One region of the Cryobacterium soli genome, then DNA from elsewhere that is predicted to be linked to it. Evidence: predicted binding sites of a transcription regulator. Region 1 holds the regulator's gene; the other holds the start of a gene.
What was found. Region 1 encodes LexA, which represses DNA repair genes until DNA is damaged. Its sites were predicted from a motif close to TCGAACANNTGTTCGA; they were not measured.
Positions count from the first base shown of each region.

Region 2: the regulator LexA is predicted to act here: its motif matches at 4,377-4,392, upstream of DOE79_RS20735 (intein-containing Rv2578c family radical SAM protein).

Region 1 is NZ_CP030033.1:1,049,330-1,057,150, forward strand. Features, by position in the region: gene hisB (imidazoleglycerol-phosphate dehydratase HisB) at 1-475, opposite strand, end outside; gene DOE79_RS04805 (histidinol-phosphate transaminase) at 485-1,570, opposite strand; gene DOE79_RS04810 (LysM peptidoglycan-binding domain-containing protein) at 1,632-2,072, opposite strand; gene lexA (transcriptional repressor LexA) at 2,506-3,129, shown strand; gene metE (5-methyltetrahydropteroyltriglutamate--homocysteine S-methyltransferase) at 3,215-5,536, opposite strand; gene DOE79_RS04825 (methylenetetrahydrofolate reductase) at 5,536-6,597, opposite strand; gene hflX (GTPase HflX) at 6,889-7,821, opposite strand, start outside.
Region 2 is NZ_CP030033.1:1,946,343-1,954,163, reverse strand. Features, by position in the region: gene DOE79_RS08945 (glycoside hydrolase family 6 protein) at 1-926, opposite strand, end outside; gene DOE79_RS08940 (malate:quinone oxidoreductase) at 1,086-2,516, shown strand; gene DOE79_RS08935 (MDR family MFS transporter) at 2,780-4,213, shown strand; gene DOE79_RS20735 (intein-containing Rv2578c family radical SAM protein) at 4,401-6,548, shown strand; gene DOE79_RS08920 (acyltransferase family protein) at 6,907-7,821, opposite strand, start outside.

The DNA of each region.
Region 1 (7,821 bases):
TGAGCGCGGCGTTGAAGGCGATGGCCTCGAACACGTGCCGCACCATCGATCCGGTGAAGTGGCCACCGATGAGGTGGAATTCGAACCCGGCCGGCTCGCCCGTGTGCACGAGGTAGGGGCGGCCGGAGATGTCGACGACGGCCTGCACGAGCGCTTCGTCCAGCGGCACGAGGGCGTCGCCGTACCGGGAGATGCCGGACTTGTCGCCGAGGGCCTGCTTGATGGCCTGGCCGAGCACGATGCCGATGTCCTCGACGGTGTGGTGCACATCGATCTCGATGTCGCCCTTGGCATGCACGGTGAGGTCGGTCAGCGAGTGCTTCGCGAAGGCCGTGAGCAGGTGGTCGTAGAACGGCACGCTGGTGTGGATGTCGCTCACCCCGGTGCCGTCCAGATCGATCGACAGGTCGATGCTCGATTCGCTCGTTTCGCGCTGGAGGTGGGCACGGCGAGGCGAGGGCGTGACGTTGGTCATGCGCCTAGTTTATTCGGCTGCCGGGCGCAGCCGCGCGATGGCCGTCAGGAAGGCGCTGGTCTCGGCTTCGGTGCCGGCCGATACGCGCAGGTGACCGGGGATGCCGACGTCGCGGATGAGGATTCCCTCGGCGAGCAGAGCTTCGAAGGTGGCGTGCGGGTCGGTGACCCCGCCGAAGAGCACGAAGTTGCTGCCGCTGCGCAGCGGGCTGAAACCGAGGGCGCGCAGTTCGGTCACCAGGCGGTCCCGCTGCACCCGGATGTCATCGACCATCGCGAGCATCTCACCGGTGTGGGCGAGCGCGGCCACGGCCGCCGCCTGGGTGAGCGCGGACAGGTGGTACGGCAGGCGCACCAGGCGGAGCGCATCCGTGACGGCCGGGTCGGCGGCGAGGTAGCCCAGGCGCACCCCCGCGAAGGCGAAGGCCTTGCTCATGGTGCGGGAGACCAGCAGGCGTTCACGCCCGCGCAAGAGGCTGAGCGCACTCTCCGTGCCGGCGGGGGCGAATTCGGCGTAGGCCTCGTCGACCACCACGATGCCGTCGGTGGCGTCGTAGACCGCCTCGATCGTAGCCAGCGACAGGGGCGTGCCGGTGGGGTTGTTCGGAGAGCAGAGGAACACGATGTCGGGCGAGGTCTCGCGCACCCAGCGGGCGGCGGTCTCCGGCGACAGCTCGTAGTCGGCGTCCCGCCCGCCGGCGATCCAGCGGGTATCGGTGCCGGAGGCGAGGATCGAGTACATCGAATAGGTCGGCGCGAAGCCGAGCAGGGAACGGCCCGGTCCGCCGAAGGCCTGCAGCACCTGCTGCAGCACCTCGTTGGAGCCATTGGCGGCCCAGATGTTGTCGCGGGTGAGGCCGTGGCCGAGGTAGCCGGCGAGATCGTCGCGCAGCTGGGTGAACTCCCGGTCGGGGTAGCGATTCACGGTCAGGATCGCGGCGGCGAGGGCCTCGGCGATGTCCGCGGCGACCTTCGGCGGAATCGGGTGGGTGTTCTCGTTCACGTTCAGCGCCACCGGCACGTGCAGCTGCGGTGCACCGTAAGGGATTTGTCCGCGGAGGTTGGCGCGCAGGGGCAGGTCGTCGAGGCTGGTCACCCGAACAAGCTTAGTTGCGTGCGCTGGGGACCTCTCCCGGCGGCTGCCGGGAGGTGTCGGCTCAGTAGCCGGCGGGGAGGGCCAGGCGCTGGCCGGGCTGCACGGCGTCGGACGCGAGCTGGTTGAGGTTGACGATGTCGGCTATGACGTCGCGCGGGTCCTGGGTGGGGGCGATGGACTCGGCCAGCTGCCAGAGCGACTGTCCGGATTCGATGGTGACGTAGTCGAACGCCGCCGCTCCGACTCCGGTCGTGCCCTCTGCGGCAGCGACGCCGCCGTTCACGGCGACGACGATGGAACCGAGCACCAGCGGCAGTGCCGCGAGGGTCGTGAAGACGATCCGGCCACGGCGGGTGAGCCGCAGGTGGGTGCGCGGGGCGGATGCGACCTGGGTGGCGTTCTCGCGGCTGTCGCCGACGATGCTCAGCCGTGGGGCGTTCGGGCGAGAAGTGTTCGAACCTCCGGTACCCGAACCGGGCTTTAGTGCGTATGCTGCGCTCATGTCAGACCTCCTGGTAACGCATCCGGCCCTCGGCCGGGAGGGCCGGATGCGAATCTATGTTCCGAATATAACTTCGAATGTTCGAACAATCAACCCTGTTTGCGGATAATATATAGACGGATTCGGCAACACACTCGAATGCATGTCTAGAAACCGTCGCTGTTTGGCTACAGTTTCGATTGGGTAGCTGTACTCAAACAGAGACCTCCGACATTGGCTCCAGCAGGCCTCATCAGCAGCAGATCGCCGGCCGGAATCACCAGCCGGAGAGACCCACCGGCCAGCCATGAACACCGGCCGGCCGGGCTCACCAGCCAGACCTACTCACCGCCAGACCAAGCAGAGGAGCGACAACGTGGCCCAGCAGAGCACACCTCGGGACAAAGGCACCACGCGGCGCCGTAAGACCCTGAGTGACAAACAGCGTGCCGTCATGGACGTCATCCAGCGCTCGGTGCGCGACCGCGGGTATCCGCCGAGCATGCGGGAGATCGGCGACGCCGTGGGCCTCTCTTCTCTGTCGAGCGTGACGCACCAGCTCCACCAGCTGCAGCTGAGCGGGTACCTGCGCCGCGACCCCAACCGGCCGCGCGCGCTCGAGGTGCTCATCGAGGTGCCGCAGTCAGGCGACGACGTCGTGCCCGGCGCACCCGATGACTATCAGGCCGGCATCCAGGTGGGTGACGCGGCGATGGTGCCGCTCGTCGGCCGCATCGCCGCCGGTATCCCGATCATGGCCGACCAGCAGATCGACGAGATCTTCCCGCTCCCCCGCCAGCTGGTGGGCAAGGGCGAACTGTTCATGCTCAAGGTGGTCGGTGAGTCGATGATCGACGCCGCGATCTGCGATGGCGACTGGGTGGTCATCCGCCAGCAGAAGACGGCCGAGAACGGCGAGATCGTCGCCGCGATGCTCGACGGTGAGGCCACCGTCAAGGTGTTCCGCCAGCGCGACGGCCACACCTGGCTGCTGCCCCGCAACACCAACTTCGAGCCCATCCTGGGCGACTACGCCGAGGTTCTCGGCAAGGTCGTCGCCGTGCTCCGGTCGGTCTAAGCAGCTTCCCTGCCCGAAACAGGCCCGGCTCCCCCACGGGGAGCCGGGCCTGTTCGCGTTCGGTGCGCTGGGTGCGCTGCCGGGATCAGACCAGCGTCGCCCGCACGGCGCGGGTGGCGTCCACGATGTTGCGGAGCGACTCGACGGTCTCCGCGTACCCGCGGGTCTTCAACCCGCAGTCCGGGTTCACCCAGACCTGGCGGGCGGGGATCGATTCGAGGGCCCGCTCGAGCAGCTCGGTGATCTCGGCCACGCCGGGCACCCGCGGCGAGTGGATGTCGTAGACGCCCGGGCCGATGCCGTGGTCGAAGCCGCTGGTCTGGATGTCCGCCACGACCTCCATCTTCGACCGCGCCGCCTCGATGCTGGTCACGTCGGCATCCAGGTTGCGGATGGCGTCGATGACGACGCCGAATTCTGAGTAGCAGAGGTGGGTGTGGATCTGCGTCGCGTCGGCCACCCCGGCCGTGGCCAGCCGGAACGAGCCCACCGACCAGTCCAGGTAGTCGGCGTGGTCCTTCTTCTTCAGCGGCAGCAGTTCCCGCAGGGCGGGCTCGTCGACCTGCACCACCTGGATGCCCGCGGCCTCCAGGTCGCCGATCTCGTCGCGCAACGCCAGCGCCACCTGGCGGGCGGTCTCCCCCAGCGGCTGGTCGTCACGCACGAACGACCAGGCCAGGATGGTGACCGGTCCGGTGAGCATGCCCTTCACGGGCTTCTCGGTGAGGCTCTGGGTGTAGCTGGACCACTCAACCGTGATCGGCGCCGGGCGGGACACGTCGCCCCAGAGGATCGACGGGCGCGTGCACCGGCTGCCGTAGGACTGCACCCAGCCGTTTTCGGTGACGGCGAAGCCGTCGAGGTTCTCGGCGAAGTACTGCACCATGTCGTTCCGTTCGGGTTCGCCGTGCACAAGCACGTCCAAGCCGAGGTCCTCCTGGAGCTGCACGACCCGGCCGATCTCGGCGCGCATGAGTTCCTGGTAGTCGGCGGGGGCGAGCTCGCCGGAGACCAGGCGGGCGCGGGCGCGGCGGATCTCGCCGGTCTGCGGGAACGACCCGATCGTCGTAGTCGGCAGCGGCGGCAGAGCGAGCACAGCCTCCTGCGCGGCCAGACGGGTCTCGTAGTCGCCGCGACTGAAGTCGGCCGGAGTGAGCGAATCGAGCCTGGCGCGCACAGCGCCGTCGCGTACCCCCGGTGACACCCGGCGGGCGGCGAGAGAGGCCGTGGCGGCGTCGAGGTCGGCCTGGATGGCCGCTTGGCCCTTGGTGAGGCCACGGGCCAGGGTGGCGATCTGGCCGATCTTCTGGTCGGCGAAGGCGAGCCATCCGACAAGGTCCGCGCCGAGCGTGCTCTCGTCGGTCACGTCGTGCGGCAGGTGCAGCAGGGAGGTCGAGCTGGACACGGCGATCTTGTCGCTCAGCGCGCTGAGCCGGCCGACGGTCTCGAAGGCCGCCGCGAGGTCGCCGCGCCAGATGTTGTGGCCGTCGATCACGCCGGCGACCAGGACGGTGTCGCCCAGCCCGGCCGGGCTGGTGGGCACCGTGCCGCGCACGAGATCGAGTCCGATCGCCTCGACCGCGGATGCGGCCAGCACGGGCAGCGCGTCATCCAGGCTGCCGTAGGGTGCTGCCACGAACAGCGCGGGCCTGTTCGGGACGGCGCCGAGCACAGCGTAGGCCCGCGCGAGGGCCGCCAGGGCGGTGTCCCGCGGGATGTCGATGCTCTCACTGACCAGTCCGGGCTCGTCCAGCTGCACCCACTCGGCGCCCGCAGCGGCAAGGCGTTCGATCAGCGTCGCGTACACGGGCAGCAGGTCGTCCAGGCGGTCGAGCGGGTGGAACCCGGCCGGGGTGTCGCTCGACGGCTTGGCGAGGAGTAGGAACGTGACCGGGCCGACGATGACCGGGCGGGTGAGGAATCCGGCGGCCACTGCCTCCTCGAATTCGCGCACGATGCGGTCGCTGGCGAGCGAGAAGGTGGTCTCCGGGCCGATCTCCGGCACCAGGTAGTGGTAGTTGGAGTCGAACCACTTGGTCATCTCCAACGGCAGGTTCTCTCCCGCGCCGCGCGCCAGGGTGAAGTATCCGGCCAGGTCGAGGTGACCGTCGGCGTCGACGAGGTCGGCGAACCGGGCGGGGATGGCGCCGACGGTGACCGCCGCATCCAGCACCTGATCGTAGAAGGAGAAACTCTCCGGGATCGACGAGTCGGTGCGCCCCAGGCCCAGCCCGACGAGCCGTTCCCTGGTGGTGTTCCGGAGCGCCGCGGCGGTGGCCTCGAGCTCATCGGCGTCGATCCGGCCGGCCCAGAACGATTCGACAGCCTTCTTGAGTTCGCGGCGGCGCCCGATTCTCGGGTAGCCGAGGATCGTTCCGGTGGGGAATGCGGAAACGGTGGTGGTCATCAGTAGTCCTTCGTGGAGTGAGTACCGGCAGTGGCGCTGGCAGCGGGGCTGGTGGAGGCAAAGGTCGAGGGCGGGCACTGGGATGCGGCAACCGGTGCGGCCGGCGCGAGCGCCCCCGCCCGGTCGAGAACGGCGAGCACGGTCTCGTGCTGGTTGAAGGCATAGAGGTGCAGGCCGGGAGCGCCGCCCGCGATGAGTTTCTCGGCCAGCGCGGCGGCATGGCTGATGCCGATCTCCCGCTGGCCTTCGACGGTGGGTTCCACTTCGAGCTGGATGGACAGCTCGGCGGGCAGCTCCTCGCCGGAGAGCTCGAGGATGCGCCGGAGCCGGCCCGGGCTGGTCACCGGCATGATGCCGGGCAGGATCGGGAATTCGACGCCGGCCTCCCTGGCCCGCTGGATGAAGCTCAGGTAGTGGTCGGCGTGGAAGAACAGCTGGGTGATGGCCAGGTTCGCGCCGGCGGCCTGCTTGGCCAACAGGGTGTCGATGTCCTGGGCCGTGGAGCGCGAGCGCGGGTGCCCGTTCGGGAAGGCGGCGACGGCGATGCGCACGTGCTCGCGTTCGGTCTTGACCGCGCGAGCCTGCGGCAGTCCGGGGATCGGTGTCTCCTGGTAGGGCACCCGTTCGGCCTGCACCCGGTGGATGAGCTGAACGAGCTCGCCGGCGCTGTGCAGGTCGCCGAGGAACGCGTCATCCTCGGTCGATCCCGCCGGCGGGTCCCCGCGCAGGGCGAGGAAGCTGCGCACGCCGGCGTCGAGGAACTCGCGGATCAGGCTGCTGGCCTGGGCATGTGAGGACCCCACGCAGGTCAGGTGCGCCATCGGGTCCACCCGGGTGGCCGTGCGGATGTAGCGCAGCACGTCGAGGGACGAGGTGCGGGAGGAACCGCTGGCCCCGTAGGTCACCGAGATGAATTCGGGGCCGGCCGCGGCCAGGGAGTCGATGGTGGCGTGCAGGGCCGTCGCGGCGGCATCCGTCTTGGGCGGGTACAACTCGAACGAGAACGGGGTGCTCGGCGGACAGGCAGGGTCTGCAGATGTGGACGCAACGGCTGCGCTCATGGTTCCTCATTCGGCATGGTCGGTACAACTCGAAGGGCCGGGCGGCCGCGGACCGCCGGCGTGAAAAACCAGGCGGTCGATCGCGGGCGGGTGCCGGGCTCGGCTGTCGCTCCATGCCGGGCGGATGGTGCTCCCGGCAACGAATGAGATGACTCTAACAACGGGCCTCAGCGGCGCGCATCCGCATAGCCGAATGTTACGTTCGCGGCCATAATGGGGCCATTAAACGCCGCCAGGCGGCACTCGCGTCTCCGGGGAGATGCGGGTGCCGCCTGGCGGGCGGAACGGGTACTAGGCGGTGACGGCAGGTGCCACCACGAACGGCGTGAACTGGGCCTCGATACCGGGCGACACGAGCGCCGTCACGAGGGTACCGGTTTCGGCGTAGTCCAGCGCGAGGACCTTTCCCTGGCCGTGCAGGATCGGGATGAGGTCACCACGGTCATACGGAATGAGCAGGTCGAGCCGGATTTCCGGGCGAGGAAGCATGGTCTCGACGGCCGTGAGCACGGCATCGATTCCCTCGCCGGAGCGCGCCGAGACGAAGATCGCCTGCGGCGAGAGTCCGCGCAGCACGAGTCGGTCGTCGTCGCTGACCAGGTCGCTCTTGTTGAACACGACCAGCTCGGGGATGGCGCTGGCGCCGACCTCGCCGATGACTTCCCGCACGGTGGCCAGCTGGCTGGCCGGGTCGGGGTGTGACGCGTCGACGACGTGGATGATGACGTCGGAGTCCGCGACCTCCTCGAGGGTGGAGCGGAACGCCTCCACCAACTGGTGCGGCAGGTTTCGCACGAAACCGACGGTGTCGGTGAAGGTGTACAGCCGTCCGTCCGCGGTGCTGGACTTGCGCACGGTGGCGTCCAGGGTGGCGAACAGGGAGTTCTCGACGAGCACCCCGGCCTTGGTGATGCGGTTGAGCAGGCTGGACTTGCCGGCGTTGGTGTATCCGACGATGGCCACGGAGGGCACCGCGTTGCGCTTGCGGTTGGCGCGCTTGGCCTCGCGGGCGGGTTTCATCTCGATCATCTGCTTGCGCAGCCGGGACATCCTCGTATGGATGCGGCGACGGTCCAGTTCGATCTTCGTCTCACCGGGTCCGCGCGAGCCCATGCCCGCTCCGGTGCCACCGACCTGGCCACCGGCCTGGCGGGACATCGAGTCGCCCCAACCGCGGAGGCGTGGGAGCAGGTAGGCCAGCTGGGCCAGTTCGACCTGCGCCTT
Region 2 (7,821 bases), 900 kb from region 1:
GGGCCGTTGTTGCAGGTGCCGTCGCTTTCGCCGGGCTCCTTCACCCAGAGGTTGGCGTCGCGCAGCCCGTCATCGGTGGTGGCTTCGGGGGTCGCGCCGAGTGCCCGTCCGGTGGGGTTGCACCACTCGCCGTTGCTCCCCGCGCCATTGCGGGAGGTGTCGACGATGAAGTGGGCGCCGTTGGTGAGCGCGGAGACGGCCTCGCCGAAGGCCTGTTCGGCGGCCGAGTCGTTGTAGTTGGAGACGTTGGTGGCGAAGCCGCGCACGTTCTGCACGCCGGCCTGGTTGAGCAGGTTGGCGGTGGTGGCCGCATCGAGCCAGTCGGAGTGGCCCGCGTCGAGGTACACCGTGGCGAGGGTGCCCTGCAGGGCGGCGACGCCCTGTTGGATCTGCGCCACCCGCTGGGGCACGTTGCCGCACTGCTGGGCGAGGGCGAGCGCATCCGGTTCGAGAATGACGACGGCCGCGCGGGTGTCGAGGGCAGTGGCGATCGACTCGACCCAGATCGGGTAGTCGCTCTCCGACAGGCCGCCGGTCGAGAAGTTGCCGCAGTCGCGGTCGGGGATGCCGTAGATCACGAACACGGGCAGCTGACCGGCCGCCGCCGCGGCATCCGCGATCGCGGCGACGTCGGCACGCACTGTGTCCATCGGGTATCGCTCCGGCAGCAGCCAGATCGCCGCGGGCTGGTCTGCCAGGCGGGTGAGGGTGGCGGCGTCGGCGGACCCCGGGTCGGCCGCGGCGGCGGCCACCCGGGCCGTTGAATCCGGATTGGTATAGAAGGTCGCCCCGGCGAGGGGGTTGCTGCGCATCGCTTCGACGGCGGTGATCGCGAAGCTGCCGATGAACAGGCCCAGCGCGACGATCGGAGCGGCGAGGGCGATGATGCCCAGGGAGAGGCCGAGACGGCTTCCGGTGGATTCCATTTGGCCACCCTATACGTCGGCGTGCGCCCCGGCGTACGTGTGGGGTGCGCGTGGGTGCGCCTGGTTGCCGCAGGCTCCGGCGGACCCGCTCATCCCGCGGGTTAGAGTAAGAGCGTGAATTCAGAAAAGGTCGATGTCGCCCTGATTGGCGGGGGCATCATGAGTGCCACCCTGGCCACCCTGCTCGCCGAACTGCAGCCCGACTGGAACATCCAGGTCTACGAGCGCCTCGGCGAACTCGCTCAGGAGAGCTCCAACCCCTGGAACAACGCCGGTACCGGCCACGCAGCGCTCTGCGAGCTCAATTACATGCCGCAGGCGGCGGACGGCTCGGTGACACCGGAGAAGGCGGTGGCGATCAACGAGCAGTTCCAGATCAGCCGCCAGCTCTGGTCGCACCTCGTTGAGACGGGTGTGCTGCCCGAGCCCGAGAAGTTCATCAACTCCACCCCGCACATGACCTTCGTGCACGGCTCCTCCAGCGTGGACTACCTGCGCAAGCGCCGTGACGCGCTCGCCGACCAGCCGCTGTTCGCCGGTCTGGAGTACAGCGAGGACCCCGCCGTCATCGGCCAGTGGACGCCGCTGCTCACCAAGAAGCGCGCCGCCACCCAGAAGATCGCGGCGACCCGCATCGACTCCGGCACCGACGTGGACTTCGGCGCGGTCACCCGGTACCTCTTCGACTCGCTCCAGAAGCGCGGCGTGAAGGTGCATCTCAACCAGCAGGTCACCACCCTCAAGCAGCAGGACGACGGTTCCTGGAAACTCAAGCTGCTCAGCCTGGTGGGCCGGTACACCAACACCGTCGAGGCCAAGTTCGTCTTCGTCGGCGCCGGCGGGGGAGCCCTCGCGCTGCTGCAGAAGAGTGGCATCCCCGAGATCAAGGGCTTCGGCGGCTTCCCCATCAGCGGCCAGTTCCTGCGCACCAGCAACCCCGCCATCGTGGCGCAGCACCAGGCCAAGGTGTACGGCAAGGCCGCCGTAGGCGCGCCGCCGATGTCGGTGCCGCACCTCGACACGCGGGTGGTGGATGGCGAGACCTCCTTGCTCTTCGGCCCGTTCGCCGGGTTCAGCCCCAAGTTCCTCAAGCGCAGCACCTGGTTCGACCTGCCGTTCTCGGTGCGTCCGCACAACCTCGTGCCCATGCTCGCGGTGGCCAAGAACAACTTCGGCCTGATGAAGTATCTGATCGGCGAGGTCTTCGCCTCCCGGAGGGCCAAGCTCGAGGCGCTGCGGGAGTTCATGCCCACCGCGCAGGCCAAGGACTGGGAGCTCATCACCGCCGGGCAGCGCGTGCAGGTGATGAAGAAGGACGCCAAGGCCGGCGGCGTGCTGCAGTTCGGCACCGAGGTCATCACCTCCGCCGACGGCAGCATCGCGGGCCTGCTCGGGGCATCGCCGGGTGCATCCACCGCCGCGCCGATCATGGTGGACCTGCTCAAGCGCTGCTTCCCCAGCGATTACTCCCGCTGGGAGCCGCAGCTGCGCGAAATGATCCCCAGCCTGGGCACCAAACTCTCCGACAACCCCGCGGCCGCTGCAGCCAGCCTGGCCGCCACCGCCAAGACCTTGCACCTGACCGCGTAGCCCGCTCCGGTCGGCGGCGACCCATCCGTTGGTCGAGCTTGTCGAGGCCTGGCGACGGGATCTCGACAAGCTCGATCACCGAGTGGTTGCACCCTTGTCTTCAAGCGTTAGAGACCCCGTGCCCCGTCCGCTGATCGAGCCTGTCGCGACCTCGCGACCCGATCTCGACGCGCTCGATCTGCGAGTGGCCGGAATACTTCGCCCTGCCCGAAGCTTGGGTCCACAGTGAGCACTAGCGACGACACCCGGGCAACGTCCATCCGATGAGCGTGGATAGACGGGACGTCGGCTTCCGGTCCGAACGCGGGCCCATCCTCATCGCCCTGATGCTGACGACCGGGCTTGTCGCCATCGAGTCGACGATCCTTGCCACGGCGGTGCCCTCCATCGTGAAGGACATCGGCGGTTTTTCGCAGTTCCCGTGGCTGTTCTCCATCTACCTGCTCGCCCAAGCGGTGTCGGTGCCGGTGTACGCGAAGCTCTCCGATGTCATCGGCCGCAAGCCGATCCTCCTGTTCGGCATCGGGATCTTCCTGCTCGGCTCGATCCTGTGCGGATTCGCCTGGAGCATGCCCGCCCTGATCGCCTTCCGGGCCGTGCAGGGCCTGGGCGCCGGCGCCATCCTGCCGATGTCGGTCACCATCGCCGGCGATATCTACACCGTGGCCGAGCGCGCCAAGACCCAGGGCTACCTCGCCAGCGTGTGGGCGGTGTCCTCCGTGGTCGGCCCCACCCTCGGCGGGGTGTTCGCCGAATTCTCGTCGTGGCGCTGGATCTTCTTCATCAACATTCCCCTGTGCCTCCTGGCGGCGGGGATGCTCATGCGCACCTTCCACGAGACCATCCAGCACCGCAAGCACAAGGTGGATTACCTCGGGGCCACCCTGCTGATGCTCGCGCTGAGCGCCCTGCTCCTGGCGGTGCTCGAGGGCGGCCAGGCCTGGGCATGGGGCTCGCCACAGAGCATCGGCGTCTTCGGCGCCGGCGCACTGCTGCTGATCGCCTTCGTGTTCGCCGAGCGCCGGGCGGCCGAACCGGTGCTGCCGATGTGGGTGTTCTCGCGGCGGGTGGTGCTGACCAGCTCGCTGATCGGTCTGGGCGTCGGTGCCATCATGCTGGGGCTGACCTCGTTCGTGCCGACGTACCTGGAGGGCTCGCTCGGCGTCACCCCGATCCTCGGCGGTCTGGCCGTCGCGGCCCTGACCATCGGCTGGCCGATCTCGGCATCCCAGTCGGGGCGGCTCTACCTGCGGATCGGCTTCCGCGCCACCGTGCTGATCGGCCTGGCCATCACCGTTCTCGGAACGGTGACCCTGGCCCTCACCGCGGCAACCCCCGCGGTGGCCACCGTGGCCGTCTCGTGCTTCGTGATCGGCCTCGGACTGGGCCTGGTGGCCACGCCATCGATGATCGCCGCCCAGTCGAGCGTCGAGTGGGACGAACGCGGGGTCGTCACCGGAACAAACATGTTCTCCCGCTCGATCGGCAGCGCCGTGGGCGTGGCGATCTTCGGCGCCCTCGCCAACGCGATCTACGCGCTGCCGGGCAACACCGGCCACGGCCCCGAGGCCATCACGGCCGCGTCATCCGCCGTGTTCGTCGCCCTCGCGATCACCGCGGTCGCGACCGTGGCGGCGGCCTTCTACATGCCCCGCACCAAGCCGCTCGGCTTCGACCCCGAGCCAGTCACCCCCTAGCCGCCCGCTGCCGCCATCCGGTGTGCATAACTCCTGCAGTTTTTCTGAAATGGGTCCAAAACCGGTTGTTTGGGCTAGGTGTGGCGGGGATTGCACGAGTTATGCCGCCCCGTCGTCGTCGGGTCCGGCTCTGGCGGATGCCGTCAGCCCGCTTGCATCAAAATCGAACGTGTGTTCGACTAGTGGCATGCGCTGGAGTGGACAGGAACTGACGACCGAGCAGGCCGGGGCCCTGCCCGGCCTCGCCCGGCTGAACAACCTGGTGCGGAGCGTCCGCACCCCCGAGTTCGACGGCATCACGTTCCACGAGGTGCTCGCCAAGTCCGCCCTCAACCGGGTCCCCGGCCAGAGCGCGATGCCCTTCGGCTGGACGATCAACCCGTACCGGGGCTGTTCCCATGCGTGCACCTATTGCCTGAGCCCTGAAACCCTCATCCTGATGGCAGACGGGCGGCAAAAGCCCCTGTGGGACGTCAAAGTCGGCGAGGCCATCATCGGCACACGAGTGGAGGGGTCTTATCGTCGCTTCGTGCAGACCACCGTGCTTGCGGCTTGGAACACGCGCAAGCGGGGCCACCGGATCACTCTGGGCGACGGTACGGAGATTGTGGCGAGCGGCGACCACCGCTTTCTCACCGAGCGAGGCTGGAAGTTCGTCACCGGCTCGATGAGCGGCGATGGGCAACGTCCGTATCTCACCACGAACAATAAGTTGATGGGCTTCGGGCTCAATGGACTCACCGAGACAACTCAGCCCCAATACTTTGCGCCCAGTTATAGGCGGGGTTACCTGACGGGGATGATACGAGGCGACGGCATGATGATCTCCCGTGATTATCCGCGTCGGACGGGAGGCGGTAGCAAGGTGCGGCTGTTCAGGCTCGCATCGGCTGATCCTGAAGCGCTCAACCGCACCCGCCTGTTTCTCGACCAGGAAGACATCCACACGCTAACGCGGCCCTTTTCAGCCGCCTCCGAAACGCGGCGGGCGATCAACTCGATCTACTCGGGAAAGGCGGCGAACTACGCCCAGATCACCACACTGATTGCGTGGCCCGAGTCGCCGGATGTGGATTGGCATGCTGGGTATCTTGCGGGCGTGTTCGACGCCGAGGGATCGTGTTCGCAGGGAGTTCTGCGCATCAGCAACAAAGACGATGCGATTCTCGCCAACATTCAGAGGTCCATGGAGGTGCTGGGAATCGATCACGTGCTCGAGGACGCGAGACCGAATGGTGTTCGCTGCGTTCGAGTGACCGGTGGGCTGGCGATGCGGTCGAAGTTTTTTAACCTGAGCGGCCCTGCCATCGACCGTAAGCTCCCCATCGCTGGCAGAGCCGTCAAATCGGATGCCAAGCTTCAGATCGTGTCGATTGAAGACCTCGGCGCCACCATGGACATGATCGACATCACCACGGGCACCGGAGACTTCATCGCCAATGGCATCGTCAGTCACAATTGCTTTGCTCGCCCCACCCACAACTACCTCGACCTCGACGCCGGCAAGGACTTCGACAACGAGATCATCGTCAAGGTGAACGTGGCCGAGGTGCTCCGCAAGGAACTCGCCAAACCCAGCTGGGGCAAGCATCCGGTGGCGCTGGGAACCAACACCGACCCGTACCAGCGCGCCGAGGGGCGTTACCGGCTGATGCCGGGCATCATCGCGGCGCTCGCCGACTCCGGCACCCCGTTCTCTATCCTCACGAAGGGCACCCTGCTGCGCCGCGACCTGGACCTGCTCGCTGAGGCCAGCCGGCAGGTGCCCGTGGACCTGGCGCTGTCGATCGCGATCTACGACGACGCGTTGCAGCAGGCCGTGGAGCCGGGCACCCCGAGCACGAAGGCCCGGCTGGCGACGGTCACCGCGATCCGCGAGAAGGGGATGGACTGCTCGGTGTTCATGATGCCGATCCTGCCGTTCCTCACCGACACCCGCGCCCACCTCGACGAGGCCATGCGGCAGGCCAAGGCCGCCGGTGCCACCGGGGTGCTCTACAGCGCCCTGTACCTCAAGCCCGGGGTGAAGGAGTGGTACTTCCACTGGCTCGAGCAGGACCACCCCGAGCTGATGCCCCGATACCGCGAGCTCTACAAACGCGGCGCCTACGCCCCCAAGGAGTACCGTCAGTGGCTGGCCGAGCGCATCCACCCGCTGCTGCGCGCGCACGGGCTTGAGCGGCGCCGGGAGGACCCGGCGACCGGCGGCATCCGCTCGATGGCCTTGACCGGCGTGCCCGCGAGCGAAGGCGCCGGCCCGCAGGACAGCTTGGAGGTCCCTCTTTCCCTCATCGCCGCGGAGCTGCCCATGAATGTGGAACCGACCCTTTTCTGAACGTCCACTCGCGGGCACCAGCCTTGTTTGGTGGTTTGACGCTACCGTCGGTATTCCCATCTGGTCGAACGGCGCGGCGCGGCGTGGGTGGACGCTGTCGAGGCGGTTGCCTAACCCGTGCAGACTGCCCTGCTGCTTGACTAGAGCGCCTGAGCACTGCCGAGGTCATCGGCGCACTCCTGGCTGCGCACGCGGCCAGGGTGCCCAGCGAACCTCGCACCCGGCTGATCATAGATCCGTATGACTGGGAAGGGTCCGGCCAGGCTTCGTGCCCAGCGCGCATGGCGACAACCAACTATCAACTGCGAAAAAGAGGTAAATGGAAATTCCTGAAAGGTGCGCGCGGTCGCGCTAGACCCTAGCGACCTTGGCTCGACGCTCGTGCAGCAGCTTCAGGCAAGTTGTTCCGCAGATCGAGAAAACTCCAGCCTCGATCGGCGCGTCCTGACATCAGAAAACGCATTCCAGGCACGCGATTCACCGCCTCGTAGGCCAGTAGCGCAATGATGAGAGTGCTGGCAACCGTGACTACCCAGGCCACCACGCCTGTGATGCGTAGATCGATCAGTAGATTCCCAATCAGGATGATCAACGGTTGATGCAACAGATACACCACCAGCGACGCGTCTACTATCACTCTGACGAGCGAGCTCGGTTTGACGAAGACCTTCGATGCGATGGCGAAAACCACCGCTGACAGGGTCAGCCCTCCTACTGTCCAGGCGATCGACTGCAGTGAGAGAATCGCGGACGACTCGCTTGAAAGTCCTAGCTCGATGACCAGAATCACGGCTACGCATCCGAAGCCCACTATTGAGAGTGCCGGCATTGAGATGCGGGTGAATGCGCTCAGAAGGTCTGATCGCGTTGCGAGCAGACAACCGGTAAGGAATGCCGGCGCGAAGATGACAATGTTGCGAGAGATTAGGCCAGCGAATACCGTTCCGAGATCGAGAACCTGCCATGCAGCCAAACCCGCGCCGACCAGCATCGAGAGGACCACTAGATAGATTGCGATTCCGGCTACAGGGTGATTGATGATCCAGCTGACGCACCGGCCGACAATGCGAGATGTGTGTGAGCGCAACGGTGTCGCGAAGATTGCCGCAACGATGGCGCAGTAGATCAGGAGCTCTACGAGGAACCACAGGTGCATGGTCCAGTAGAACGAGGGCGGGAGCGCCTTCGACATAGCGAGGGCGAACGCTGACGACGATGACATCGTGTCGAAGTATCCAAGGGTGATCCACTGCAATGGATTCAGGATGATCAT